3 regions of the Streptomyces sp. NPDC006385 genome follow, and region 3 is predicted to be linked to each of the others. Evidence: riboswitches for the same ligand, from Rfam matches in the RefSeq annotation. Region 3 holds a riboswitch; each other region holds the start of a gene.
The links. A riboswitch is a leader RNA that binds a small molecule or an ion and turns the genes downstream of it on or off. The one in region 3 is predicted to bind cyclic di-AMP.

Region 1 (9,982 bases), on a different contig from region 3:
CCCAGATGGCCGCTGCCGATCCGGGCACCAACATCCTCGCCGTCGATGTGCACACCCCTGGGCAGGGGAACCTGCTCGCCCTCGCCGACCGGAACGGGCTGTCCAACCTCCGGGTCGGCAACGGCGACGCCATCATCCTCCTGCGCGAGATGCTCGCCCCCGACTCGCTCGACGGGCTGCGCGTCTACTTCCCCGACCCCTGGCCCAAGAAGCGCCACCACAAGCGCCGCCTCATCCAGCCCGAGTTCCTCAGCCTCGCCGCGACCCGGCTTAAGCCCGGTGCCCTCGTGCACTGCGCCACCGACTGGGAGCCGTACGCCGAACAGATGCTCGAAGTTCTGACCGCGCACCCCGACTTCGAGAACACCCAGGCCGACGGCGGTTTCGCGCCCCGTCCACAGTTCCGGCCGCTGACCCGTTTCGAGGGGCAGGGACTGGACAAGGGTCATGTGGTGAACGACCTGCTCTTCCGCCGCGTACAGCGGTAGGCAGCACCGAGCAGCACCGACAGAACCCCACCGGCGCCCGAACCCCTCGCGCTGCTGCGGGCGGCGCCCCTGTCTCGTTAGGGTCGATGCCGTGGCCACCTGTCCCCCGTACCCGACGCATCCCACCGGTCCCGCCGGTCCCGCCGGCGGCGCACTGCGGCACGCGCACTGGTGGCAGAAGCGATGGGTGCGTTACGGCGCGCTCAGCACCCTGCTGGCGCTCTCCGGGCTGGTCATCCTCGCCCTGGTGCGGGAGCAGACCGGCACCGAGGGGTTCCTGGTCGGGCTCGGGCTCGCCGTCCTGCCGGTGCCGCTGCTCGTCGCGTCCTTCCGCTGGCTGGACCGGGTCGAGCCGGGGCCCTGGCGCAATCTGGTGTTCTCCTTCGCCTGGGGCGCCTGCGCGGCGGCGCTGATAGCGATCGTCGCCAACAGCTTCGCGACCGCGTGGATAGCGACCGCGACGGCCGATCCGTCGCACGCGGACACCCTCGGCGCGACCGTCATAGCGCCCGTCGTGGAGGAGACGGCCAAGGCGGCGGCCGTCCTGCTCGTCTTCCTCTTCCGCAGACAGGACTTCACCGGGATCGTCGACGGCGTGGTGATAGCCGGGGTCACGGCCACCGGCTTCGCCTTCACCGAGAACATCCTCTACCTCGGCACCGCCTTCGGCACCGACCAGCTCACCGGCGACAGCGGCATCGCCTCCGTCACGGCGGCGACCTTCTTCGTCCGCGTCATCATGTCGCCCTTCGCGCATCCGCTCTTCACCGTCCTCACCGGCATCGGCTTCGGCATCGCCGCGCTCTCGGGCGAGCGGCAGCACCTGCGCCGCGTCCTCCTGCCCCTCCTCGGGCTCCTGCTCGCCATGGGCATGCACGCCATGTGGAACGGCTCGTCGACCTTCGGCGAGTACGGGTTCTTCGCCGTGTACGCGGCCTTCATGGTGCCCGCGTTCGGGCTCCTGACCTGGCTGGTGATCTGGACCCGGCAGCGCGAGCTGAGGACCGTGCGGGAGGAACTGCCCGCCTACGTCGTCGCCGGGTGGCTGGCCCCGAGTGAGCCGTTCGCGCTCGGCTCCATGCGGGCTCGGCGGGTGGCCCGGCAGTACGCGCGGCACCGTGGGGGGCGGGTGGCGGCCCGGGAGGTGGCCCGGTACGAGGCGTACGCCACGTCACTGGCGTTCCTGCGGCACCGTGGGCGCCGCGGGCGGGCCGGCGCCGACTTCGTCGTACGGGAACGGGAGTTGCTGCACGAGCTGTGGCGCCGGCGGGACGTCGCGCGGCCGGCGCTGGAGCATGCGGTCGCCGCCGCGCAGGCCTGGCCGGCGCACGGGTACGGGTACGGGTATGGGCACGGGTATGGGCACGGGGCGCCGGCTCCGGGTCAGGGGCAGCCGTACGGGCCGGTCCACGGGGCCGGGTACGGGCACGGGTACGGGTCGGCGGCGCCGTACCCCGCGTACAACCCCTATCGGACGTGATCGCTGTGGGGCGTGCGTGGTCGGGCACCGCCGGTCCGCGCCGTCGTGGCTGATCGCCGTTACGGCGGGAGAGAAGGGGTCGGTCAGGCCGACGCCTCCGTCAGCCTCGCCAGTTCCTCGTCCGTCAGCCTCAGCTCCCCCACGCCCACCAGCGCCGGGAGCTGCTCCACCGTCCGTGCCGAGGCGATCGGGGCCGTCACCGTCGGCTGCGCCGCCAGCCAGGCCAGGGCCGTCGTGGCCACCGGCGCCCCGTGGGCGCGGGCGATCTCGTCCAGGGTGTCGAGCACCCGGCGTCCCCGCTCCGTCCGAAGGTGCCTGGCGGCGCCCTCGGCGCGCGGGCTGCCCACCGTCGTACCGGCGCGGTACTTGCCCGTGAGGAAGCCGGACGCCAGGGCGTAGTACGGGACCGCCGCCAGGCCCTCCCGCTCGGCGAGCTCCTGGAGTTCGCCCTCGTAGGTGTCGCGGGAGACCAGGTTGTAGTGGGGTTGCAGGGCCACGTACCGGGCGAGGCCCTCGCGGTCGGAGAAGTCCAGGGACGCCTTCAGCCGCTCGGCGGAGATGTTGGACGCGGCGATGTGCCGTACCTTGCCCGCCTTCACCAGTTCGTCCAGCGCGCCGATGATCTCCTCGACCGGCACTTCCGGCTTGTCGAAGTGGGTGTAGTAGAGGTCGATGCGGTCGGTGCCGAGGCGGCGCAGGGAGGCGTCGGCGGCCGCCTTGATGGTGGCCGCGCTCAGGCCCTGGAAGTCGGGGTGCTGGCTGACCTTCGTGGCGATCACGACGTCGTCCCGGTTGCCGCGTGCCTTCAGCCAGTTGCCGATGATGGTCTCGGACTCGCCGCCCACGTTGCCCTCGACCCACGCCGAGTACGAGTCGGCCGTGTCGATGAAGTTGCCGCCCGCCGCCGCGTAGGCGTCGAGCACGGCGAAGGACTGGGTCTCGTCGGCGGTCCAGCCGAAGACGTTGCCGCCGAGGGAGAGCGGGAAGACCTCGAGGTCGGAGGAGCCGAGCTTGCGCAGAGAAGTCATGCTCTACGTCAACTGCCGTGCGGCAGCGGCCCATTCCGCGGCGGCGACAAAGTTCCCGTGAACACTGCGCGCCCGTGCGCGCCCATCGGGTTGCCCGCACCAGGAAAAAGGAAAACCGGCAGCCCTGACGTCGGGGGGTCGTCGTCAGGGCCACCGGGGGATCTGCCGTGGAGGGCCTCAAGGGCCGCCAGATGTCAGGGCGTGAGACCCTTGCCGCGCAGCCATGCCAGCGGGTCGATGCCGCTCGCGCTGCCGCCGGTGTGCACTTCGAGGTGGAGGTGGGCGCCGGTCACGTTGCCGGTGGCGCCCACGCGGCCGATGACGTCGCCCGTGTTGACCTTCTGGCCGACGCTCACGCTGATCGACGACTGGTGCGCGTACCAGATCTCGGTGCCGTCGTCGAGGGTGAGGACCGTCTTGTAGCCGTACGACCCGTCCCAGCCGGCGAAGGTGATGGTGCCGGAGTGCACCGCCTTGATCAGGGTGCCGGTGGGCGCGGCGAAGTCGAGGCCGGTGTGGTAGCCGGAGGACCAGTAGGCGCCGGCCTGCCCGAAGGTCGAGGTGATGGTGTACGAGGAGGTCGGCAGCGTGTACTGCTTGGCCAGCTCAGCGAGGCGCTCGGCCTCGGCCTTCTTGCGGGCTTCCTCCTCGGCCTTGGCCTTCTCGGCGGCGGCCTTGGCCTTGGCCTCCTTCTCCGCCTTGGCGGCCGCGGCGGCGGCCTCCTTCTCGGCGGCGGCGACCGCTTCGGCGGCGGCCTTGCTCTCGATCTGCTCCTGCTGCTGCTCGACCTGGGCGATGATCCGGGCCCGCAGCGCCTCACCGGCGTCGCCGGTGCCCTGGGTGGTCTCCTCGGTCGTCGCGCCCATGGTGCTCAGCGCGGTGCCGGCGTCCTCGGCGGAGGAGTCGCCGTCGGATATGAGGGGCAGGTCCGGGATGGTGATGGCGACCGGCGGCTTGCCGCTCTGCGCGGTGGCCATGCCGCCCGCGCCGACGGCGGCTATGACGCCGACGCCGAGAACCGTGGAGCTGCGGGCGAGTCCCCCGCCGCGCTGCTTGGAGACGCGATGCCTGCCGCGTACGGGGCGAATGGTGTCCGCGGTGGGGTTCCACTCCTCGAACGGGCCCTCGTCGGTGCGGTCACGGTCGTAGCCGAAGGTGTCGGTGCTGCGCTGGCTCGGCACGAACGGGGCTTGCGTAGCAGGCCTGTTGGACGCCACGTGGGCGTACTCCTTTCCTTCCTTCTCGCCTACCGGGTTAGCTGACGGGTTCGGAGCAGGAAGGTCTCCTACGCGCGTATACCGACCGTGAGTCCACGGCGGCTTCAGCGCGATTCACCCCAGGGTGGTGGTTCCCCGGTTCCCGTACGCGGTACGGGATTCGGCGCGTGCGCACGGAGCCGCCTCTTGTGACGGCTGGGACGACCGCGCTGCGTTATCGAACGTTAATAGACGGGGGGTGCGGATTCCAAGCTGTTCCGCTTGATCGTTAACGTTTTTCGGGTGGACTTACGGGTCATGAGCGGCCCAAATCGGGCGAGTTGGCCAAGGCTCAGGAGTCGCACAATGATTGACAGTATGTCAGTTGTTATGCGGAGGGCGGTCGCCCGATCACGGTTGGTGACGGCGGTCAAGGGCGCCGTACGGCGATGAGGCCAGAAAAACACTCAGGGCCGGAACTTGATCAGTTCCGGCCCTGAGCCTTCAGTAGCGGGGACAGGATTTGAACCTGCGACCTCTGGGTTATGAGCCCAGCGAGCTACCGAGCTGCTCCACCCCGCGTCGATGAGTCCATAGTACGCCATCCGCGGGACCCGAAGCACACGCCTTTCCGCGCCCCCCTCCTGATGGGCGCCCCGTCACGGCAGCAGATGCCGGTTCGGCGCCTTGGCCCGCCCCTCGAACTCCGGCACGACCACGACGTCCACGCCCTCCCCCGCCAGCACCCCGCTCCCGTCGGCCCCCGCCACGAACGTGTCCGGCTCCCGCCAGGCCGTCACCACCCTGCGCACCCCCGCATCGAGGATCAACCGCGCACAGGGCAGGGGGCGCGACGCACGCCGCGTGCACGGCTCCAGGCTGCTGTACACCGTCGCGGCCGCCAGCCTCGGATCACCGGCGTCGATCTTCGCGAGCGCCGCCTCCTCCGCGTGCACCACGGGATCGCCGCCCTCCCGGGAGTGCCCCCGCGCCAGCTCGGTCCCGTCGGCCGCCACCACCACCGCCCCGACACTGAACGCCGTCCGCGACGGCGGGCACTGCGCCGCCAGGTCGCACGCCAGCGCCAGCCAGTGCCGGTCGGTCGCGGCGGGGAGGACACCGACGCCGGGCGCCGTCGGCTCGTAGCGCATCAGCACGACGTCCTCGATCCGCCGCGTCTCCAGCAGCCGTAGCCGCCCGCCCTGGTATCCGCCCGGGCCGAACAGGCGCGGCGCGTCCGGGTCCCCCACGAACAGCGGCGCCAGCACCAGCTGCAGCTCGTCCGCCAGCCCCTGCTGGAGCAGCTGCGTGTGGATCGTGCCGCCGCCCTCCACCATCAGGCGCTCGACGCCGCGCACCTCACGCAGGTGCTCCAGCAGGCCCCGCCAGTCCAGCTCCGCGCCCAGCGCGACCACGTCCGCCGCGACCGGCGCCCGCCGCAGCCGCTGAGCGCCCTTCTCCGTCGTGTAGACGACCTTCTCGCCGCCCGTGTGCCAGAAGTTCGCCGTCGCATCCAGCTCGCCGGAGGCGCTGACCGTGACCTTCAGCGGATACTCCGGTTTGCCCGCCGCCACCCGTGCCGCCCGCCGCTCGGCCGAGTTCACCAGCAGCCGCGGGTTGTCCGCCCGGATCGTGCCCGCGCCGATGAGGATCGCGTCGACGGACGCCCGTACCTCGTCGACCCGGTCGAAGTCGGCGGGGCTGGAGAGCAGCAGCCGCTCGGGGGTGGTGTCGTCGAGGTAGCCGTCCAGGGAGACGGCGGCGGACAGCAGGACGTAGGGGTACGACGGCATCGGCGCGCTCTCCGGCTCGGAAACGGTCTCGGGCTTGGTTCAAGTTTGAAACAAACCTACACTGGTCGCATGACGACTCGCTGGCTCACGTCCGAGGAGCAGCGCGCCTGGCGCGCGTACATCGCCGCCGCCGCGCTCGTGGAGGACGCGCTGGACCGGCAGCTCCAGCAGGAAGCCGGCATGCCCCATCTGTATTACTCCATCCTCGCCACCCTGTCCGAGTCCCCGGAGCGCCGGCTTCGGATGACCGATCTCGCGGAGCGGCTGAAGATCACCCGCAGCCGGCTGACGTACGCCGTCTCCCGCCTGGAGAAGGACGGGCTGGTGCGACGCGAGGACTGCCGCTGGGACAAGCGCGGCAGCATCGCGACGCTCACCGGCGAGGGCATGCGGGTCCTGCAGCGGGCGGCGCCCGGTCATGTCGAGACCGTGCGGTCGCTGCTGTTCGACCGGCTGACCCCGGAGCAGGTCGGCCAGCTGGAGGAGATCTTCACGGCGGTCGGCGAGGGGTTCCAGGGGGACAGCGCGCACGCCACCCCGGACGAGGTGCCCTGGCGGCGGCGCTCCACCAAGCCGTGTTCGTGAGGCACACCTCGCTGTCATGATGTGCGCCACACCGCTATTGCTTCAAATTTCAAGCATGGGGTAGGGTCCAGGACCGAGGAGCTGCTTCAAATCTGAAGCAGAAGACCCACGTACGGAACCCGGAGAACCCGCATGCCCGACTTCACCGCCGCCGCCACCCAGCGCGCCCGCGTCCGGGTCCCGCTGCGCTTCCACGACGGTTACCGCGTCGACGCCGAGGTGGTCACCTTCCACGGCCTGGCCGACGGCCAGGAGCACGTGGCCGTCGTCCTCGGCGACCCGGCCCCGGGCACCACCCCGCTGGTCCGTCTGCACTCCGAGTGCCTGACCGGCGACGTGTTCGGTTCGGCCCGCTGCGACTGCGGCCCCCAACTGCGCGAGGCCGTCGAGCGCATCGCGGAGCGCGGCGGCGTGCTGCTGTACCTGCGCCAGGAGGGCCGGGGCATCGGTCTCTACAACAAGCTCGACGCGTACGCCCTCCAGGACCAGGGCCTGGACACCTACGCCGCGAACGCCGCCCTGGGCCTGCCCGAGGACGCCCGCGACTACACGGCGGCGGCCCAGATGCTCACCGCCCTCGGCATCGGCGAGCTGGATCTGCTCTCCAACAACCCCGACAAGGCCGACCAGTTGCGCGCCCTCGGCGTCGCGGTGCGGGGCCGCGTCCCCACCGGCGTCTTCGCCACCCCGGACAACGTCCGCTATCTGCGCGCGAAGGTCCTGCAGACCCAGCACACGCTGCCCCTGGGGGATCTGGAGGAACGGGGGGAACTGGCGGAACGGGGGGAACTGGCGGAGCTGACCGCGGGCTGAGCGGGCGGCATGACGAAGGGGCGGGCGTCCGACACCGGACACCCGCCCCTCAGCCGTGTGTGACGACTACGGAGTGACCTTCTCGATCGTCACCCCGCCCACACCCGCGGTCGTCCCGCGGGTGTTCACCAGCCGTACCTCACCGACGAGCGCGCGGCCCTCGCCCACGGCCTTCGCGACCGTGACCTGCGCCGACACCTTCGCCGTGGCGCCCGTGCCGAGCTTCACCGGCGTCGACTCGTCGACGGTGACCTTGCCGAGCGCGGAGGAGAAGAACACGTCCCGGTAGTCGTACGCGGTTGAACCGGACGGCACCTCGAAGCCGTCCACCTCGACGGTGTACCTACCGGCGGCCGGGTTCGCCACGGAGACGGACTCGTCGGAGTCGCCGTCCGCCGACTGGGCGACGACCTTGCCCTGGGCGTCGTACACCGTCAGGTCGAGGTCGGAGGCCGCGTCGGAGACGCCGCCGATGGCGACGTCCAGCGACGTGGTGCCCTCGGGCACCTCAAGGGTGGTGGTGTGCGTCTCACCGTTCTTGATGGTCGGCCGCGCGGTCGTCGACGAGCCGAGCGCGCCGCCCTTCAGGGTGCCCTCGACGGCCGCCAGCTTGTTCGTCACCGTCCAGGAGGCGTCGACCGGGGTGCCGACCTTCGCCTCGGGCACGGTGACGGCCGCCGGGTCGAAGGACGCGCCGTACACGGTGGCGTCGAGCTTGAACGGGTTGTCCAGCAGCGCCGACGTACGGCGCGCGTCGACCTCGATCTCCCAGACGCCGGGCACCGGGTCCTCGTAGGAGGCGATGTCCGTTGTGTTCGCATCGCTGTCGGTGGCCGGGACGCCGTACGGGTTGATGGCGCTGAACACCGTCCGGCTGCCCTCCTTCAGGCCGCCGAGCGCCACCTGGAGCGACTTCGCGCCCTCGGGGACGGTGACGAAGTACGACCTGAAGCTGTTGCGCTCCACCGAGCCCGAGGCGGTGAAGGTGTGGTCCACCGGCGTGGAGACGACGACGGTGTTGAGGATCTGCTTGTCGACGCCCACCGTCCTCGGGTCGTCGGCCTGGAGGATCGCGCTCTTGATGCCCGCGTGCTTCGGCGCGGCCTGGATCTTCACGGTCACCGGCTTGTTCAGCGGCAGGTTCACCACGCGCGGGCCGACGATGGAGAAGGTGCCGGCCTTGTTGTTCGCCAGACGCAGGGTGTGCGGGAGCGAGCCGGAGGGGCCGGACGTCCGGGTGATGGTGACGTCGTACGTCCGCTTCTTCCCGGCCTTCAGGCCGCCCTCGCGGTCGTAGACGCCGGTGCCGAAGCCCGGTGTCTTCAGCGCCTGGTCGAGCGCGGTGTCGACCGGGGCCTTGACGGTGTAGTCGTGGGCGGTGGCGCCCGCCCTGACCGCCTTCCAGGCGTCGACGACGTCGATGAGGCCGGCACCCTCCTCGTACGCCTGGAGTCCCTCGATGTGCCTGGCCGTCGAGGTGAGCGCGGTGCGCAGCCTCTCGGGCGTCAGGTCGATGCCCTTCCGCTTGGCGGCCGACAGCAGCAGCGCGCTCGCGCCCGCGGTCTGCGGGGCCGCCATCGACGTGCCGTTGTACATGGCGTAGCCGGCCGGCAGCTTCCAACCCGCCTCGGCGATGGGAGCGCCGGGCATCCAGGCCGGGATGGTGCTGACCGCGGCGCCGGGGGCCACGACGGTGGGCGTGAAGCCGCCGTCCTCACGCGGGCCGCGCGAGGAGAAGTTGAACAGTTGGTACTCGTTGCGCACGCCGGTGCCGTAGTTGGCGGCGAAGGTCTCCTTGGAGACGCCCGCGCCGGCCGAGATGACCTTGTCGGCGAGGCCCGGGTCGCCGATGGTGTTGGCTCCGGGGCCGGAGTTGCCGCCGGAGAGGACGAGCTGGACGCCGTAGGTGTCGATCAGGCGCGTGTACAGCTCGGCGCGGGCGGTGTTGCCGTCGTTCAGCGGGGGCAGCCCGCCGATGGACATGTTGACGACGTCGACGCCGCGGTTGACGACGAGGTCGATCATGCCCTCGATCAGCGCGACGCTGGAGCAGCCCGGGCCGAAGACGCAGGCGCGGGACGAGACGATCTTCGCGCCGGGGGCGGCGCCGTTCATGTTCTTGCTGCCGAGCAGGCCGTGGGCGGCGGTGATGCCGGCGACGTGGCTGCCGTGCGAACCGGCGGTGAGGCCGATGTTGACGAAGTCGGCCTTCTTGCCGACCCAGCCGCCGCCCAGCGGGTCCATCGGAACGTCCTTGCGGACCTCCACGACGAAGTCCTGGCTCTCGGGGATGTCCGTGGCCGGGTCGTCGGTGCCGAAGTGGCCGACCTGGTGGCCGTCCTTGTACGGCTTCATCGGGGTGTCGTCGGTGAAGTCGCCGTTGTCGTTCACGTCGACGGTCACCGTGCCGGCGGCCGGGTCGTAGAGCACGCCCCAGTCGTCGGTGGTGTCGCCGTCGCGGTTGACGTCACCGTCGGCGTCGCCGTCCGTGACCTTGCCCTGCGCGGTGACGGCCTCCCGGAAGGTGCTGATCCGGTACGTGCCCTCAGAGGCCTTCCAGGTCTTGCCGGCGAACGTGAAGGAGGGCCCGGAGACGGAG
Region 2 (8,713 bases), on a different contig from region 3:
CGTATTCGGACCCGCCTGGAGGAGATGCTCGCCGAGCACACCGGGCGCAGCCGCGAGCAGGTGGCCTCCGACATCGAGCGGGACAAGATCCTCGACGCCCAGGAGGCGCTGGAGTACGGGCTGGTCGACCGGATCATCCCCAGCCGCAAGGCCACCCTCGCCCCGCCCACGGGGAGGTGACCGGTCGGTGCTCCCACCCGAGTTGCCGCCCCTGCCCGCGCTGACGCGCGCGGAGGGGGAGTTGATCGACCGTTACCTCGATGTGGTCGACCTGCTGGGCCGGATCAACCCGGCCCAGTACGGCGACACCTACCGCGGACTGCGCGCCGCCCAGGCGCTGGTGGCCAAGGCGGCCGCGCTGCGGGACGCGCTGGCGCTGATGCACCAGCGGGGTGAGACGGAGCTGCACGCGCCCACGCTGGCGCGCGCGCTGCGCGTGCTGGACGGGGAACGCCGCACGGCTCGCGTCACGGTGCCGCCGCGCTCCGACAGTTGACGACCCGTCCAGACCGATCCGGACGTCTCGGCCCTCTGACGAGCCGTCCGGATCCGCACTGAAACGGACCAAACGATGTACCCCCCATCGGTGTATCTATGTCTCCGTTTGCGCGCCCCTCCAAGTTGCGCAACGGCCGTCGACACTAAGTGGAATTGAGCGCTCCGCCGCTGGTCCGAGGCTCCTCGGACATCTGGACACCCGCCCGGACACGAGGGTGTCCACCCGAACGGGTGAGTGGTGAGCAACGCCACAAATACCCGGTTCCGTTGGGCTTTTCGTTCATCCGTGCGTCAAGATCCCTGTCTGACGACAAGCCCCCGCCACAGCGGCGGGGCGATCCGAGCGGACGCCGAGTCCTGCCGCCGCCCGGATGACCGGTCGACGGAGTGGATCGGCAGGAGTGGAGGACCCGAGCAAGACGGGTCGCCGGAGCGGACGTTCGTTCGAGCCGAGCAACCCTTGGGGTGAAGCCGCGGCAACGCGGCCGGGCAACTTCGCCAGCCCGAATCCGACAGGTCATCCTTCACAGGCGGCTGACGAAGGGTTGCGCATGACAGCGCTCAATCGTGTCCCGTCGCTCATGGCCCGGGCCGGTACGGCCTCGGCTCTCACCCTCGCCGCGGTGGGCGGCACCGTCGTCGCCCCCGGCTTCGCCTCCGAGGCGGAAGCCGCGACGCCGGCGACGAAGGCCCTCCAGATCGCGGCCTCCAAGAAGGGCTCCCCGTACAAGTGGGGTGCCACCGGGCCGCACAGGTTCGACTGCTCCGGGCTCACGCTGTACTCGTACAAGAAGGCGGGCAAGAAGCTGCCCCGTACGGCGGCCCAGCAGTACAACAAGACCCGCCACATCTCCGCGCAGAACCGCAAGGCCGGAGACCTGGTGTTCTTCCACTCGGGGTCGAACGTTTACCACGTCGGCATCTACGCCGGGAAGGGAAAGATCTGGCACTCCCCGAAGAGCGGGGATGTCGTCAGGCTGCAGAAGATCTGGACCAGGAGCGTCTGGTACGGCCGGGTCAAGTGACCTTCCCGGGGGCGGTGAGGGCGTCCTGACGCGCCGTCACCGCCCCTGGGGCCTCACAGGGCCGACAGCGGCCCCACGAGGAGCGCCAGGCCGAAGACCGTCAGTGCGGCGCCTGTGCCGACCGTGACCGCCCGGGCGGCGCGCGGCCTGCGCAGCCATCTGCCGAGCCGGTCCACCAGCAGGACGACGACCTGGAACCACACCAGCGCGATCGCGAGCACGATCAGGGCGAGCAGCAGGGTCCTGGGCAGCGCCGGAGCGCCCGCGGGCACGAACTGCGGGAGCACGCTGAGGAAGGTGAGGGACGCCTTCGGGTTGAGGGCGTTGGTCACGAAGCCCTGCCGCAGTGGTCGCGCGGTGGAATCCTCGCGCGGGTCGGCCACGTCGGTGTGCGGCTGCCGCAGCGTCCGGAGACCCAGGTACAGCACATAGCCGCCGCCCACCACCTGCAGCGCCCGCAACAGCGCCGGCACGGCGGCCAGGACCGCGGCGACTCCCACCACCGCCAGCGTCACATGGACCAGCAGCCCGGCCCCGATCCCGAGCGCACAGGCGACGCCGGCCCGGCGGGAGACGAGGGCGTTGCGTACGACGACGGTGAAGTCCGCCCCGGGCATGGCGACCAGGCCGGCGGAGACCCCGGTGAAGGCGAGGAGCTGAGCGTCCATGCCGCCAGCGTGCCGTGCGGGGGCCTTCAGTAGGTATGTCGAATATCCTGGGAAGCCCTAAAGCATTCCTTAAGGCAGACAGGGGCCCGCATGTACGACCCGACCCGCCTCGCCGCCTTGGTGGCCGTAGCGGAGGCGGGTTCGATCACCCGGGCCGCCGAACGGCTCGGCTACACCACGCCCGCGCTCTCCCAGCAGCTCGCCAAGCTGGAGCGCGAGGCGGGCACCGCTCTGCTCGTACGGCATCATCGCGGGGCGCGGCTCACGGGTGCGGGAGAGCTCCTGGTGGCGCGGGCCCGGCGGGTGCTCGACGAGCTGGAGCGGGCACGGCACGAACTGGCCCGGCTGACCGGCCTGTCGGGCGGGACCCTCCGGCTGGGCACGTTCCAGACCGCCGGCATCCATCTTCTGCCCCCGGTGCTCAGCGCCTTCCGCCGCGCGCATCCGGACGTGGAACTGACCGTCACCGACTACGAACCGTCGGCCGGTGTCACCGCGGTGGCCGCCGGTGAGGTCGATCTGGCGCTGACCCACGCCTATGAACCGGGCGCCCCGGTCCCGCTGCCGTCCTCCGTCGGCGTCGAGCCGATCCTCGAAGAGGAGCTGGTCCTGGTGTCCGCTCCGGGCCACGCCCTCACCAGCGGGACCGCCCGGCTGCCGCTGGCCGAGCTCGCCGGTCAGCCACTGATCAGCATGGCGCCGGACGCTCCGGCCCGGCGGGGCGTCGAGGCGGTGCTGGCCCGGGCCGGTGCCGCGCCCTCGGTGCTGGTACCGACGCCGGGGTACCTGCTGGTGTGCGCGCTGGCCAGTGCCGGGCTCGGGGTGGCGGTCGTACCGGAGATGGTGGCGCGGACGTCGGTCACTCCGGTCGGGGTGCGCGCGCTGGAAGGCGGAGAGCTGCGCCGTACGATCTCGGTCGCCTTCCGCGGGGACGAGGCGGCGCCGGCCGCGGATGCCTTCCGGGCGCTGCTGCGCGGCACGTTCGGGCGCGCCCGACAGCCGCGGCAGCCCTGAGGGTCACGGCTCCTGCTGTCCCACCGCCGGCACCCGCGCCGCGGGTACGGTCCACGGCAGCTCGATGGAGACCGTCTTGCCGCCCTCGCGGGTGGGCCGCACTCTGAGCTTGCCGCCGCACTCCGCGGTCAGCCAGCGGATGATGACCAGACCGCGGCCGTTGTCCTGCTGGACGGCGGCCGGCAGCCGTTTGGGGAAGCGGGGGTGGCTGTCGGTCACGCCGATGCGCAGGTGTTCGTCACGGTCGAGCTCGATGTCCACCGTGAAGGTGGGTGACTGTCCGAGGGTGTGCTGTACGGCGTTGGTGGTGAGTTCGGAGACGATCAGCCGGATGGTGTCGGCCGCTTCCGTGTCCGGTGGCAGGCCCCACTCCGCGAGGGTGGTGACCACGTACGTCCGGGCCGCGGAGACCGAGGCGGGATCGCTCGGCAGAGTGACGGATGCTTCCAGGTGATCTGCCATGGCGACGTCGTCCCTTTCCGACGGGACCGCAGTCCGACACGGAGCGGATGGTTCGAGTACGGTCCCGGACTGGTGCTTCGTCGCCAGACTGCCATTACCGCGCCCGTCAGGGGCGGCGATCCACCAAGATATGCATATATCTGTCGCTCGAAGCGGTGAACTCTGCGACGGCAGAGCGTATTTGGGCGGCTCGGTTGGAGTAAGGAGTTGCCCATGCAGCACGGTCCCGCGGTGCGCCGCCGGAAACTGGGCGCAGAACTGCGTGCGTTGCGTACCGGGGCAGGACTCACCAGTGGTGAGGCGGCCCGGCTGGTGGGCTGGCACCAGTCCAAGGTGAGCCGGATCGAGACCGGCTCCAGCGGGGTGAAACCGGCCGATGTGCGGTTACTGCTGGACGCGTACGGCGTACGGGACACCCAACTGCGCGAGTTGCTGCTGGTGTTGGCGGGCTCTGACGAGAGTGGCGGCCGGCATCACTGGTGGCACGCGTACCGCGGAGTGCTGCCGCCGACGTATCGGGACTTCATCAGCCTGGAGTCCCAGGCGAGCGCGATGCGCACGCTGGAGACCTCCGTGGTGCCCGGGCTGCTCCAGACGCCGGAGTACGCCCGGGCGGTGACCCGGGCCGCGGTGAGCGGAGTCGCCGACGAGGCCGACGCCGCCGACGAACGCCTGGACGCGCTGGTGGCGGTCCGCCTGGCCAGGCAGGACGTGCTGCACGCCGATCCGCCGTTGCGGCTGAGCGCGGTGCTCGACGAGGCGGTGCTGCGCCGGGAGATCGGCGGGCCCGAGGTGATGGCGCGGCAGCTGGGGCGGCTGAGGGAGGCGGCGCGGCTGCCGCACGTCAGGTTGCAGGTGCTGCCGTTCGCGGCCGGGGAACATATCGGCATCACCGGGCCTTTCGTTATCTTCTCATTTCCGCGCACTTCTGATCTGGATGTGGTTGTTCTCGACCACTTGACGAGTAGCCTCTATCTCGAACGGAAAGAAGACCTCCGGGCTTACGCGGAGGCCTTCAACGCCCTTCGGATCCACGCCCTTTCGCCCGAGGAATCGTTGGATTACATCGCCGCGCTGGGTGGCGGCGCGTAAGGAGGCACCATGACCGCACTGCCTCGGAACGTATCTTCCAGTACCGATCTGCTCGGTGTTCGATGGCTGCGCAGCAGCTACAGCACGGGAGCCAACAACTGCGTCGAGACGGCGCGGACGCGCTCCGGTCCCTGGACCGGGCTGCTCGCCGTGCGCGACTCCAAGGATCCGGCCGGACCCGCGCTGCTCTTCTCCCCCGAGAGCTGGGCGGGTTTCACGGCCGCGTTCCAGTCCTGACACCTTCCGACCGAATCTGACCGACCTGGCGCACGGCCGTGTCACGCCGACTCATGGTCGTGTCTCGCTGATCACCTGTACAGCGCGTTCGATCTGCCCCTCGGAGAGGTCCGCGCGAGCGGTGAGCCTCAGCCGTGAGATGCCGTCGGGAACGGAAGGAGGACGGAAGCAGCCCACGGCGAGTCCCGCCGCACGGCAGTCGGCCGCCCACGCGACGGCCTCCTCCGGGGACGGCGCGCGCACGGAGACGACCGCGGCGTCCGGACGTACGGCTTCCAGACCCGCGGTCGTCAGCCGGGTGTGCAGGTCGCCCGCCACCGTGCGGGCCCGCGCGGCACGCTCCGGCTCACGGCGCAGCAGTCTCAGTGCCGCGAGGGCCGCGCCCGCCGCCGCGGGGGCGAGGCCCGTGTCGAAGATGAACGTCCGGGCCGCGTTGACCAGGTGGTCGATGACCCGGGCGGGGCCGAGCACGGCACCGCCCTGGCTGCCGAGCGACTTGGACAGCGTGACCGTCACGACGACGTCGGCGGCGCCCGCGAGTCCCGCCGCGTGCGGGGCGCCGCGGCCGCCGTCGCCGAGCACGCCGAGGCCGTGCGCGTCGTCGACGACCAGCCCGGCGTCGTGTTCCCGGCACGCGTCGGCGAGCCCGTCCAGCGGGGCGGCGTCGCCGTCGACCGAGAAGACGGTGTCGGACACGACGACCCCGGGGCCGTCGTGCGTCCGCAGCGCCTTGCGCACCGCGTCCGGCTCGGCGTGTGCGACGACCTGGGTCGCGCCGCGGGCCAGTCGGCAGCCGTCGATCAGCGAGGCGTGGTTGCCCGCGTCGGAGACGATCAGGGAGCCGTGCGGGGCCAGCGCGGTGACCGCGGCGAGGTTGGCCGCGTAGCCGGAGGAGAAGACCAGCGCCGCCTCGGAGCCGCAGAAGTCGGCCAGCTCGCGTTCCAGCTCGGCGTGCAGCTCCGTCGTGCCGGTGACGAGCCGGGAACCGGTCGCGCCGCCGCCCCACGTCCGCGCCGCCCGCGCCGCGCCCTCGACGACCTCGGGGTGGTGGGCCAGGCCCAGGTAGTCGTTGCTCGCGAGGTCGAGCAGCGGGGAGTCGGCGGGGCGGGGGCGCAACGTCCGTACGAGTCCGGCGCGGCGGCGCAGCTCCGCCTGCTCGTCGATCCAGCCGAACGCCATGGGTCCTCCGGGGCTTTTGTAGGTAGCGGACAGACACTAGCGGCAGGACCGGTGACCCATGGTGTGGCAATACCCACACCTCGAACGGCGTGTGTTGTGTGATCCCTACCTTGGCCCGAAGCGGTTCCGTAGGACAGGATCAGTCCCCATGGACCTGCTGAACACGCTGGTGGACAAGGGGCTTCGGCGCGAGCTGCCGACCCGCGAGGAAGCGCTGGCCGTCCTCGCCACTTCCGACGACGACCTGCTCGATGTGGTGGCCGCGGCCGGAAAGGTGCGCCGCCACTGGTTCGGCCGACGGGTGAAGCTCAACTATCTCGTCAACCTCAAGTCGGGCCTGTGCCCGGAGGACTGCTCCTACTGCTCCCAGCGGCTCGGCTCCACCGCCGGCATCCTCAAGTACACCTGGCTCAAGCCGGATCAGGCCTCCGAGGCAGCGGCCGCCGGATTGGCGGGAGGTGCCAAGCGGGTCTGCCTGGTGGCGTCCGGGCGCGGTCCGACCGACCGTGACGTGGACCGGGTCTCCGAGACCATCAAGGCGATCAAGGACCAGAACGAGGGCGTCGAGGTGTGCGCCTGTCTCGGTCTGCTCTCCGACGGTCAGGCGGAGCGGCTGCGCGAGGCGGGCGCGGACGCGTACAACCACAACCTCAACACGTCGGAGTCCACCTACGGGGACATCACCACCACGCACACCTACGCCGACCGCGTCGACACCGTGCGGAAGGCGCACGCGGCGGGCCTGTCCGCCTGCTCCGGCCTGATCGCCGGCATGGGCGAGAGCGACGAGGACCTGGTCGACGTCGTCTACTCGCTGCGCGAGCTGGACCCGGACTCGGTACCGGTCAACTTCCTGATCCCGTTCGAGGGCACCCCGCTGGGCAAGGAGTGGAACCTCACCCCGCAGCGCTGCCTGCGGATCCTGGCGATGGTGCGCTTCGTGTGCCCGGACGTCGAGGTGCGGATCGCGGGTGGCCGCGAGGTCCATCTGCGCACGATGCAGCCGCTCGCCCTGCACCTGGCCAACTCGATCTTCCTCGGTGACTACCTCACCAGCGAGGGCCAGGCGGGCAAGGCCGACCTGGAGATGATCGCGGACGCCGGGTTCGAGGTGGAGGGCACCGACCAGGTGACGCTGCCTGAACACCGGGCGACGGCCGGGGCCGGGTGCGGCTCGCACGCGAGCGCGGGCTGCGGGTCCCAGGAGAGCGCCGGGTGCGGATCGCAGGACAGCGCCGGGTGTGGGTCGCACGAGGGGGGTGGGGTGTGCGGTACGGCCGCTGCCGCGCCGGCCGGTGAGCCGCGCACCGACCTGGTCGCCGTACGCCGCCGGGGCGCCGGAACGGACCTCGCGCCCAATGCCTGACCCGCACCCCATGCCCGACCTGACCGTGCCCGAACTGCTCGACCTCGACCGACGGCACGTCTGGCATCCGTACGGCCCCATGCCCGGCCGCGTCGAGCCACTCGTCGTGGGGTCGGCGAGCGGCGTGCGGCTCAGGCTCGCGGACGGCTCGGGCGAGCTGGTCGACGGCATGTCGTCCTGGTGGTCGGCGATCCACGGCTACAACCACCCGGTGCTCAACGAGGCCGCGCGCGAGCAGCTGTCGCGCATGAGCCATGTGATGTTCGGCGGGCTCACGCACGAGCCCGCCGTACGCCTGGCGAAGCTCCTTGTCGACATGTCACCCGACGGCCTGGAGCATGTCTTCCTCGCCGACTCCGGATCGGTGTCGGTGGAGGTCGCGGTCAAGATGTGCCTGCAGTACTGGCGTTCGCTGGGCCGTCCCGGCAAGCAGCGGCTGCTGACCTGGCGCGGCGGCTACCACGGCGACACCTGGCAGCCGATGTCGGTGTGCGACCCCGAGGGCGGGATGCACGAGCTGTGGACCGGGGTGCTCCAGCGCCAGGTGTTCGCGGACCCGCCGCCGGCGGAGTACGAGGAGTCGTACGCGGACCGTCTGCGCTCCCTGATCGAGCGGCACGCGCACGAACTGGCCGCCGTGATCGTCGAGCCGGTCGTGCAGGGCGCGGGCGGGATGCGGTTCCACTCCCCCGCGTATCTGCGGGTGCTGCGGGAGGCGTGCGACGCGCACGACGTACTGCTGGTGTTCGACGAGATCGCGACCGGGTTCGGGCGCACGGGCGCGCTGTTCGCGGCGGACCACGCGGCGGTGACGCCGGACGTGATGTGCCTGGGCAAGGCGCTGACCGGCGGCTACATGACGATGGCGGCGACCCTGTGCACGGCGCGTGTGGCCGACGGGATCTCGCGGGGCGAGGTGCCGGTGCTGGCGCACGGCCCGACCTTCATGGGCAATCCGCTGGCGGCCGCGGTCGCGTGCGCCTCGATCGAGCTGCTGCTCGGCCAGGACTGGCCGGCCGAGGTCCGGCGGATCGAGACGGGACTGCGGGAGGGGCTGTCTCCCGCGGCGGACATTCCGGGTGTGAAGGACGTACGGGTCCTCGGCGCCATCGGGGTCGTCCAGCTGGACCACCCTGTCGACATGCGGGCGGCGACGGCGGCGGCCGTGCGCG
Region 3 (9,982 bases):
TGCCCGCTCGACGAGAAGATCGGCGCACAGATGCAGGCCGCGCGCGAGGCGATGGTGAACGCCGCCAAGTACGGTGGCGAGGGCGGCGCCGTGCAGGTCTACGCCGAGGTGGAGGGGAAGACCGTCTTCGTGTCCGTCCGGGACCGTGGTCCGGGCTTCGACCTCGACTCGATACCCGCCGACCGCATGGGCGTCAGAGAATCGATCATCGGCCGCATGGAGCGCAACGGCGGTACGGCCCGGCTCCGGGCGGTACCCGGTGGCGGCACGGAGGTCGAGCTGGAGATGGAGAGGGCGGAGAAGACGTCATGAGCGAGCCGACCGAGGCGAACGAGCCGGTGGAGCCGACCGACGGGGGCGCGGCCGAGCGGCATGTGCGCGTGGTCCTCGTCGACGACCACCGCATGTTCCGTACGGGAGTCCAGGCCGAGATCGGCCGGACCGAGCAGACCGGCGTCGAGGTCGTCGGCGAGGCCGCGGACGTCGACCAGGCGGTCACGGTCATCACCGCGACCCGGCCCGAGGTCGTCCTCCTCGACGTGCACCTGCCCGGTGGCGGCGGGGTCGAAGTCCTGCGCCGGTGCGCCGCGTTGATGGCGGACACCGAGCGGCCCGTCCGCTTCCTCGCGCTGTCCGTCTCGGACGCGGCGGAGGATGTGATCGGGGTGATCCGGGGAGGCGCGCGTGGCTACGTCACGAAGACGATCACGGGCACGGACCTGGTCGACTCCGTCTTCCGTGTCCAGGACGGCGACGCGGTGTTCTCGCCGCGTCTCGCCGGCTTCGTGCTGGACGCCTTCGCCTCCACCGACGCTCCGCCGGTCGACGAGGACCTCGACCGCCTCACCCAGCGCGAGCGTGAGGTGCTGCGGTTGATCGCCCGTGGCTACGCCTACAAGGAGATCGCCAAGCAACTCTTCATCTCGGTGAAGACGGTCGAGTCCCATGTCTCGGCGGTCCTGAGAAAGCTCCAGCTGTCCAACCGGCACGAGCTGACCAGGTGGGCGACGGCACGGCGCCTGGTCTGAACCCCGCCCCCACGGCCCCCCAGGGCCCTGCCCGGCCCGCTCACACCACCCGCGTGGCCCCCGCGAACGGCATCTCGTCGAGCGGGGCGACCCGGACCGGTGCCGAGGGGTTCGGGGCGTGGATCATCTGGCCGTTGCCGATGTAGAGGCCGACGTGGCTGATGCTGGAGTAGAAGAACACCAGGTCGCCCGGGAGCAGTTCGGAGCGGGAGACGCGGCGGCCGGCGTCGATCTGGGTGTAGGTCGTTCGGGGCAGGGAGAGGCCCGCTGAGCGGTAGGCGGCCTGGGTGAGGCCGGAGCAGTCGAAGGCGTCCGGGCCGGTCGCGCCCCAGACATAGGGGCTCCCCAGCTTGGAGTAGGCGTACGAAATAGCGGCCGCGGCGCGGGAGTTGGGGGCCTGCGCCGTGGCGGAACCGGGGGGCGTCAGGGCGTCGCGACCGCCGGTGGAGGAGCGGGCGGCGCGGTCCGTGCCGCCGCTGCTGCGCAGGCGGTCGCGTTCCTCGGCGGTCAGTCGGGCGAGCAGGTTCCGGGCCGCGTCCAGCTTGCCGGTGATCGTGTTCTTGTGCCGTCGCAGTTCGGCCTGGCGGGACTTGAGGGAGGACAGTTCGACGCGTGCCGCCCCACGCAGTTGCTCGATCTCCCGTAGCTGCTTGCGGACGCTCGCGACGGAGGCCGCCTGCCGGTTGCCGGCGCGTTCGGCGAACTCCGCCCCGTCGAGGTAGCGGTCGGGGTCGTCGGAGAGCGCGAGCTGGAGGGCCGGGTCCAAGCCGCCGTCGCGGTACTGGGCCGCGGCCATCGAACCCAGCGCGTCCCGGGCCGAGTTGAGCTTCGCCGTCCTGCGGGCGGCCTCGTCCTGCAGCGTCCTGATCCGCCGCTCGGCCCCGTCCGCCTGCTCCTTCGCGCCGTTGTACTTCTCGGTGGCGACCTCCGCCTCCTGGTACAGCTTGTCCACCTTCGCCTTGACCTGCGCCGGTGTCAGCCGCGGCTCGGCGTGTCCGGTCCCGTCGAACCCCGTCGCCGTCGCCGCGCCCGCCAGGGCGATGGTCCATGCCGTGCGGGCCGTGTTGCCGCCGACCGAGCGTTGACGGGGTTTTCGGTGCGCTGCCATGGGGACTGCACGTCCTTTCGTACGACCGCCTCGTCCCGTACGTCCGCCAGGGCAGCGGACGTATGACGCCCCTGGGGGAAGCGGCGGGCGTATGAGCGCCTGGGAGAGCGGACGTACGACCGCCCGGGGGCGGGTCACGCGTCCGGCGGCGGCTCACACAGGGGGAGCGGGCCGCCGCCGGACCTTTCTCGGCGGTGGTGTCCGACTGCCGCCCCTGGCCCGGGCGGCGGTGGGGAGCCGGTCACCTGGTGGAGGACGCTAAACCTTGCTGTGACGGGTCGGTGACGCGTTGTGCGGAAGTGCCGGGAGCGGACCGGGGGTGACCGTAAGTGACCGTGATCCCTGGGCGAGGACGGCGGGTTCACGCGGAGTGCTGACCGATGTGGCGGTTTCGGGAGCCGTGGGAGTGGTGGGGTGCTATGGGGTGCATATATGCAAGATCACTGAGTGTCGCGGTGAGGGAAGGAAGGTGGCGCGGTGACGGTGAGTGAGGGGAGTGGGGCGGTGTCGGATGGTCGCGCGGCGCTGATTAGGCTCCGGCTCCATGGACGTACTCATCCATCTCTTCGTCGGCCTGCACATCATCGGCATCGCCGCGCTGCTCGGTGGTTTCCTCACCCAGATGAAGGCGATGGGCCAGGGCACCGCCCGGTTCGTCCCCGCGATGCTGCACGGCGCGCTGACCATGCTGGTCACCGGGGTGATCCTCGTCGGCCTCAACCAGGCGGACGACCAGTCCGTCGACAACATCAAGATCGGCGTGAAGCTGGCGCTGCTGATCGTGATCCTCGGACTCGTCTATGTGAAGCGGGACGAGGACAAGGCGGACAAGAGCCTGTTCGGACTGGTGGGGCTGCTGACCATGGCGAACGTCTTCATCGCTGTGCTGTGGACGTGACCTCGGCGTAGGCCGTACCGCGCTCCGGCGGTGGACGCCTCACGCGCGCGTGCTCGATGACGACGGCACGCGCGCGTGCGTGTGTCAGGCCGGGCGGACCACGCTGTGGATCGACGACTCGCCGTCGTAGTAGACCGACTCCTCGCGGACGTAGGCGCCGGGCTTCGGGGCGTGGATCATCATGCCGTTGCCGATGTAGATGCCCACGTGGGTGACATCGTCGTAGAAGAAGACCAGGTCGCCGGGCTGGGCGTTGGAGAGGGAGACCGTCGTGCCGGCGTCGACCTGGTCGTAGGTGACGCGGGGGATGTCCACGCCGGCGGCCTTCCAGGCGGCCTGGGTGAGGCCGGAGCAGTCGTAGGAGTCGGGGCCGGTGGCGCCCCAGACGTACGGCTTGCCTATCTGGGCGCGGGCGAAGGCCAGGGTCTTCTCGGCCTTGGTGGCGTACGAGGAGTCCGGCACGGACGAGTCCGAGGCGCTCGATTCGGACGACGACCCGCCGCTCTCCTGCCGCTGGGCGGCCTCCTGGCGCTGACGCTCGGCCTCCGCCTGTTGCCGCGCCAGCTCCGCCGCCTTGCGTGCCGCCTCCTCCTGCTTGCGCTTCTCGATCGCGGCGAGGCGTTCCTTCTCCCGCGCCGTCAGCTTCGAGAGCAGGTCGCGGGCGTCGGAGAGCTTCTTCTGGACGGTGGCCTTGGCCGTTCGCAGGTCGTTCTGCGACTCGGTGAGCGTCTCGAGGCTCTGGCCGGCCTCCTGGCGCTTCTTCATCGTCGCGGACTGCTGGGTGAAGTACTCGTCGACCGTTTCCTTCTGACGACCGGTCAGGCGGTCCATGAGCTGGGTCTGGTCGAAGTAGTCCTGCGGGGTGTCCGCCAGCAGGAAGGTCGCCGTGTCGGGGGCGGCGGCTCCCGTGCGGTACTGGGCGGCGGCGTTGCGGCCCATTTTCTCCCGCGCCTCGTTGAGCCGCTGGGTGCGCTTGGCGACGTCGTCGAGGAGGGTGTCGACGCGCTTGCGCTGCTTCGCGGTCTTCTCCTTGGCCGCGTTGTACTTCTCGGTCGCCGACTCCGCCTGGCGGTAGAGGTCGTCGACCTTCTTCTCGATCTCTTCGAGGCTCGGCTTGTCGTCCGTCGAGGGGCTCGCGTCGGCCGACTGGGAGAGCAGCGCCACGGAGGTGAGGGCCGCCGTGGCGAGGGCGGGGGTCCGTATGCCTGCTACGCGCGTACCAGCGGGACGCGACTTGCGGTGCGACGCCAAGGGAGGCGACTCCTTCCACGTTCCGCCTACCGAGTTAGCTGTCGGGTTCGGGCGGGTGGTTCGGAAGGGTTGCCCTACGGCCTGTCCCGAGCGGGATCGGGCCGATTCACCCCAAGTTGGGTGGGTCCCCGGCTCCGGCTGCGCGGCGGCGTGCCGGACTCGACGGAGGCCGCGCGAATCGGCGACGTTCGCCGGAGGGGGTCGTACGGCCTGTCGGGCACGGTAGCCAACTCGTGTGGCGCCTGTGAAGGTTGATGTTCGATATGCCCGATACATTTTCGTGACCTCGGGTCAGGTGGTCGCCGACCGTGGTCGATCGGGCGGGGTGTGTCGCCACTTGTGTGGATATGAGGGGTGCTGGTGCATGTCGTCCCCCGGTGGCGGCTTTCGGTCGTCTCGTGGGCGGGGTAGCTCGATCGTGTGATCGTCACTCGTGGGCTTGGGGTGACCTGCGCTCGGGGTGGCCAGTGATGCGTGGAGCGGCGCCGCCGGCCGGGGTGGGGGGCGGGGGGCGGTCACGGATTGTGGGCGGGTGGTTCCGGAAGGTGAGGGCGGGTTGGGGTGGCAGGTTCGGCGGGTTCCGGGTGTCGAATCGGGCGATGTTCTCGGGGCGGCGGCGGGCTGTCAGTGGGGCGCCCTAGACTCGGAGAGCGATGAGCAGCCTCTTTGACGACAGCTTCCTGGCGGACCTCCAGGCCCCACGGGCCCACGAGGAGGAACCCCCGCCGCCGCCCGAGGACGATCACGCTCCGGAGCCGGTTCCGGACGATCTGTTCGGCGGGAAGTTCGACGTGCCGCCGGACCGGGACGCCTACTACCGCGACGGCGCCCCGCGCCCTGCGCTCGACGCGGCCGCGCTGCTGGAGGGGCTGAACGACAACCAGCGTGCCGCCGTCGTCCACTCCGGCACCCCGCTGCTCATCGTGGCCGGCGCCGGCTCCGGCAAGACACGCGTGCTCACCCACCGCATCGCCCACCTGCTGGCCGAGCGGAACGTGCATCCGGGGCAGATCCTCGCGATCACCTTCACCAACAAGGCCGCGGGCGAGATGAAGGAGCGCGTCGAGCAGCTCGTCGGGCCGCGCGCGAACGCGATGTGGGTGATGACCTTCCACAGCGCGTGCGTGCGCATCCTGCGCAGAGAGAGCAAGAAGCTCGGGTTCACGTCATCTTTCTCGATCTACGACGCCGCCGACAGCAAGCGGCTGATGGCGCTCGTCTGCCGGGATCTCGATCTCGACCCCAAGCGGTTCCCGCCCAAGTCCTTCAGCGCCAAGATCAGCAACCTCAAGAACGAGCTGATCGACGAGGAGGACTTCGCCGCGCAGGCGACCGACGGCTTCGAGAAGACCCTCGCCCAGGCCTACGCGATGTACCAGTCGCGGCTGCGCGAGGCGAACGCCCTCGACTTCGACGACCTGATCATGACGACGGTCAATCTGCTGCGCGCCTTCCCGGACGTCGCCGAGCACTACCGCCGTCGCTTCCGGCACGTCCTCGTGGACGAGTACCAGGACACCAACCACGCCCAGTACGCCCTGGTCCGCGAGCTCGTCGGCACCCGCGAGCACCCCGTCGACGTGCCGCCCAGCGAGTACGACATCGAGCCCGCCGAGCTGTGCGTGGTCGGTGACGCCGACCAGTCGATCTACGCCTTCCGCGGCGCGACGATCCGCAACATCCTCCAGTTCGAGGAGGACTACCCGGACGCCACGACGATCCTGCTGGAGCAGAACTACCGGTCGACGCAGACGATCCTCAGCGCCGCCAACGCGGTCATCGAGCGCAACGAGTCCCGCCGCCCCAAGAACCTGTGGACCAACGCGGGCGCGGGCGCGCGCATCACCGGCTATGTCGCGGACACCGAGCACGACGAGGCGCAGTTCGTCGCCGACGAGATAGACCGACTGACGGACGCGGGCGAGGCGAAGGCCGGCGATGTCGCCGTCTTCTACCGGACGAACGCCCAGTCCCGTGTCTTCGAAGAGGTCTTCATCCGCGTCGGCCTGCCGTACAAGGTCGTCGGCGGTGTCCGCTTCTACGAGCGCAAGGAGGTCCGGGACGTCCTGGCCTACCTGCGGGTCCTTGCCAACCCCGAGGACTCCGTGCCACTGCGGCGGATTCTGAACGTGCCCAAGCGGGGCATCGGCGAGCGCGCCGAGGCGATGATCGACGCCCTCGCCCAGCGGGAGAAGATCAGCTTCCCGCAGGCGCTGCGGCGCGTCGACGAGGCGTACGGCATGGCCGCGCGGTCGACCAACGCCGTCAAGCGGTTCAACACGCTGATGGAGGAGCTCCGTACGATCGTCGAGTCCGGCGCGGGACCGGCGACCGTACTGGAGGCGATCCTCGAACGCACCGGGTACCTCGCCGAGTTGCAGGCGTCCACTGATCCGCAGGACGAGACCCGTATCGAGAACCTTCAGGAACTCGCCGCCGTCGCCCTGGAGTTCGAGCAGGAGCGCGGCGAGGGCGAGGCCGGTACGCTGGCCGACTTCCTGGAGCAGGTCGCCCTGGTCGCCGACTCCGACCAGATCCCCGACGAGGACGAGGACGGCTCCGGCGTCATCACCCTGATGACCCTGCACACCGCCAAGGGCCTGGAGTTCCCGGTCGTCTTCCTCACCGGCATGGAGGACGGCGTCTTCCCGCACATGCGCGCCCTCGGTCAGGCCAAGGAGCTGGAGGAGGAGCGGCGCCTTGCCTACGTCGGCATCACGCGCGCGCGTGAGCGGCTGTATCTGACGCGCTCGACGCTGCGCAGCGCGTGGGGGCAGCCGTCGTACAACCCGCCCTCCCGCTTCCTGGAGGAGATCCCGGCGACGCATGTGGACTGGAAGCGGACGGGGGCGAGCGCACCGGTGTCCTCCGGTCCCGCGGCCGGCGTGGCGGCCTCGCTGTCATCGTCCCGCTCGCGCTCCTCGGCGTCGGGCGCGTCGGGCTTCGCCACGCGGCGGACCTCCGAGAAGCCGGTGGTCCAGCTGGCGGTCGGCGACCGGGTCACTCACGACCAGTTCGGCCTCGGCACCGTGATGGCCGTCAAGGGCACGGGCGCGAACGCCGAGGCGACGGTCGACTTCGGGGACGCCAAGCCGAAGCGGCTGCTGCTGCGGTACGCGCCGGTGGAGAAGCTGTAGCGCGGACACCTGTGCCTCCGCGGAAAGGCGGGGGCACAGTGGGAACGCTGAAAATCGGGGGCACACAGGGAAGGCGTGGCGTCGCCCAGGTCGCCCAGGTCGGGCAGGCCGGGCATTCCTACGTCGGGTCGACCCCGTGGCTGCGCAGCCAGGACAGTGGGTCTATGGCCGAGCCGCCTCCCGGCCGGACCTCGAAGTGCAGGTGCGGGCCGGTGGAGTTGCCGGAATTGCCGGAGTACGCGATGGGGTCGCCGGCCTTCACCGTCGTACCGGAGGCGACGCGATAGCTGGAGAGGTGGCAGTACCACGTCTCCGTGCCGTCCTTCGCGGTCACGATCATCATGTTGCCGTAGGCGCTGTTCCACTGCGTGCGGACGGTGCCGTCGGTCGCGGCCATGACGGTCGTGCCGTAGGAGACGGGGAAGTCGATACCGGTGTGCAGGGACATCCAGTTGATGCCGGACTGGCCGTAGTAGGCGCTGAGCCCGTGCTGCGCGACCGGAAGGGCGAACTTCGGGCGCAGCCGCTCCTTGCGGGCCGCCTCCTCGGCGGCCTTCCGCTTCTCGGCCTCCTGCTGGGCCTTGAGGTCGATCCGCTCCTGCGTACGGCTGACCCGGTCGCCGAAGTCGTCGGCGCCGGCGGCGAGGATCTCAAGCTGGGCGTCCAGCTTGTTGTTCGCGGTGGACGGCTTCACGGCCTCGCCGTCCGAAGCGGTCGTCACCGTGTCCTGGTCGTCGGTCAGGGTGCCGACCGAGGCGGCCGCGATGCCCGCGACGCCCATCACACACGCCGAGGGCACGGCGATCGTGAGCATCGCGGAGCGCTTGGGGGGCGTACGGCGACGGGAGCGCGCCCCACTGCGGGAGGCGGCGCGACCGGAGGGGGCCGGGGTGGACTCCTCCTGGTCGTCGAGGAGCGGGGCCACGTCCGGGAGTTGGCCGGTGGCGGTCAGCTCGGCGTCGTCCCGCGCGGGGTCGTCGTAGCCGGTGGGGACGGCCTGCTCGATCTGCTCGAAGTGAGCGGTCGCCTGCTGGTCGAAGGATTCTGCTGACTGCTCGTACTCGTCGGTCGGCTGCGCGGTGCTGTCGGTGCCGCCGTCGGAGTTCCACTGCGTGGCGTCGTAGGCCCCGGTCTCGAAGGTCTGCGTGCCCCATTCCCAGTGCTGGGTCTGGTCGGCCGGGGTGCCGGACTGGTCGGGCTGGACCCAGGCACTCGCGTCCCACTGGCCGGAGGCGTCGTGACCGGTGGCCTGCTGCGGGACGAACGACAACTGCTGCTGGCCGGTCGTCCACGCCGTGGTGTCGTACGCGCCGGTGTCGTAGGCGGCGTGGTGCTGGGCCGCGTAGGCGTCGTAGTTCAGGGTCTGCTGGCTGCCCGTGGACCACTGCGTGGCGTCGTACGCGCCCGTGTTCTCGCCCGGGAGGCTGCCGAACAGGGGGTCGGCGTCGAACGTCGTGGTGGTGTGGCCGGCGGCGTCGAATGCGGTGGCGTCGTAGGCGGCGTACGTGGTGGCGTCACCGTAGTGGGCCTCCTGGGCGCCGTACGACGCGTAGTGCGCCGAGGCGGCATCGGAAGCCGGAGCCGGGGAGGTCATGGTCCCCGACGGGTGACGATCGTTCACCAACTTCTCTCTCGCCTCGACAACAGGGGCTGCCAGAGCAGTGCGGCGACTGTACCCGGCGGTATGCGGGCACGACAATCTTCGGCAGGTTTCGCGCGCGCAGGAAACGGGCATTCGGCCGTGTTTTGGCGGACTGTGGGCGCGAGTTTGGCCTTGTGTTCGAAGATTGTTCGACGTCTCTGGGCTGTCCCGGCTGTGCGGCGAGTGTGTGTCAGCTGTGGAGACGTGCCGTCGGCGGCCGGCGGCACGGGCTTGTCACGCCACTGTCAGGCCGTCGGCCTGCGCGGCTGCTTCGGCTCCCGTCTCCGCGGTGTCGAGAGCCTGCCGTATCCCGGTCGCCACGGCGGGGTGCACCGGCAGGGCGAGGTGGCCGACGCCGCTCACGCGGACGTTCCGCGCCAGCAGGTCCGGGTGGTCGATACAGGCCGTCTCCAGCGGGTCCATCAGGTGGTCGAGGTCGCTCCAGAAGCCGACGAAGTGCGTACGGCAACCGGGAGCCGGACCTGCCAGTTCCGTGAGGATCGGTGAGCCGGGGCGCATCTGACGCACGATCGGGTGCGCGTTGGCCAGCGGGACGACCCGGGTGCCGGAGTGCGGTGTGCCGAGTGTGACGAGCGTACGGACCCGGAGGTCGCCGCCGAGGCACTGCACGTAATAGCGCGCTATCAGCCCGCCGAGGCTGTGCCCGACCATGTCCACCTGGCGGCTGCCGGTGCGCTCGCAGATCTCCTCTATGTGGCGGCCGAGCAACTCGGCGGCGGCGCGGATGTCGCAGGTCAGCGGTGAGTAGTTGAGCGACTCGACCTGGTGCCTGCCGTGCTGGGCGAGGTTGCGGCGCAGCAGGACGAAGACCGAGCGGTTGTCTATGAAGCCGTGCAGCAGGACGACGGGGGGCTTGCTCTCCGTCGGCAGGTGGGCGGTGTCCGGTGGGGGGAGTGC

Region 1: it holds a riboswitch for cyclic di-AMP, as region 3 does, so the genes downstream of both, ABZ078_RS17135 (M23 family metallopeptidase) here and ABZ078_RS18590 (NlpC/P60 family protein) in region 3, are expected to answer to the same signal.
Region 2: it holds a riboswitch for cyclic di-AMP, as region 3 does, so the genes downstream of both, ABZ078_RS20540 (C40 family peptidase) here and ABZ078_RS18590 (NlpC/P60 family protein) in region 3, are expected to answer to the same signal.

The regions. Positions count from the first base shown of each region.
Region 1 covers NZ_JBEXQG010000018.1:140,036-150,017, reverse strand. Annotated here, with positions in the region: gene trmB (tRNA (guanosine(46)-N7)-methyltransferase TrmB) at 1-488, shown strand, start outside; gene ABZ078_RS17145 (PrsW family intramembrane metalloprotease) at 580-1,968, shown strand; gene ABZ078_RS17140 (aldo/keto reductase) at 2,052-2,996, opposite strand; gene ABZ078_RS17135 (M23 family metallopeptidase) at 3,191-4,213, opposite strand; cyclic di-AMP (ydaO/yuaA leader) riboswitch at 4,225-4,389, opposite strand; tRNA gene ABZ078_RS17130 (tRNA-Met) at 4,701-4,774, opposite strand; gene ABZ078_RS17125 (dihydrofolate reductase family protein) at 4,852-5,985, opposite strand; gene ABZ078_RS17120 (MarR family transcriptional regulator) at 6,055-6,570, shown strand; gene ribA (GTP cyclohydrolase II) at 6,703-7,383, shown strand; gene ABZ078_RS17110 (S8 family serine peptidase) at 7,450-9,982, opposite strand, start outside.
Region 2 covers NZ_JBEXQG010000024.1:109,142-117,854, forward strand. Annotated here, with positions in the region: gene ABZ078_RS20530 (ATP-dependent Clp protease proteolytic subunit) at 1-180, shown strand, start outside; gene ABZ078_RS20535 (hypothetical protein) at 188-496, shown strand; cyclic di-AMP (ydaO/yuaA leader) riboswitch at 837-1,046, shown strand; gene ABZ078_RS20540 (C40 family peptidase) at 1,050-1,523, shown strand; gene ABZ078_RS20545 (LysE family translocator) at 1,577-2,191, opposite strand; gene ABZ078_RS20550 (LysR family transcriptional regulator) at 2,282-3,205, shown strand; gene ABZ078_RS20555 (ATP-binding protein) at 3,209-3,667, opposite strand; gene ABZ078_RS20560 (helix-turn-helix transcriptional regulator) at 3,881-4,759, shown strand; gene ABZ078_RS20565 (DUF397 domain-containing protein) at 4,769-4,996, shown strand; gene ABZ078_RS20570 (8-amino-7-oxononanoate synthase) at 5,048-6,175, opposite strand; gene bioB (biotin synthase BioB) at 6,324-7,541, shown strand; gene ABZ078_RS20580 (adenosylmethionine--8-amino-7-oxononanoate transaminase) at 7,552-8,713, shown strand, end outside.
Region 3 covers NZ_JBEXQG010000021.1:44,439-54,420, reverse strand. Annotated here, with positions in the region: gene ABZ078_RS18610 (PspC domain-containing protein) at 1-312, shown strand, start outside; gene ABZ078_RS18605 (response regulator transcription factor) at 309-1,028, shown strand; gene ABZ078_RS18600 (NlpC/P60 family protein) at 1,069-2,136, opposite strand; gene ABZ078_RS18595 (hypothetical protein) at 2,681-3,034, shown strand; gene ABZ078_RS18590 (NlpC/P60 family protein) at 3,119-4,285, opposite strand; cyclic di-AMP (ydaO/yuaA leader) riboswitch at 4,293-4,446, opposite strand; gene pcrA (DNA helicase PcrA) at 4,939-7,422, shown strand; gene ABZ078_RS18580 (M23 family metallopeptidase) at 7,541-9,016, opposite strand; gene ABZ078_RS18575 (alpha/beta fold hydrolase) at 9,299-9,982, opposite strand, start outside.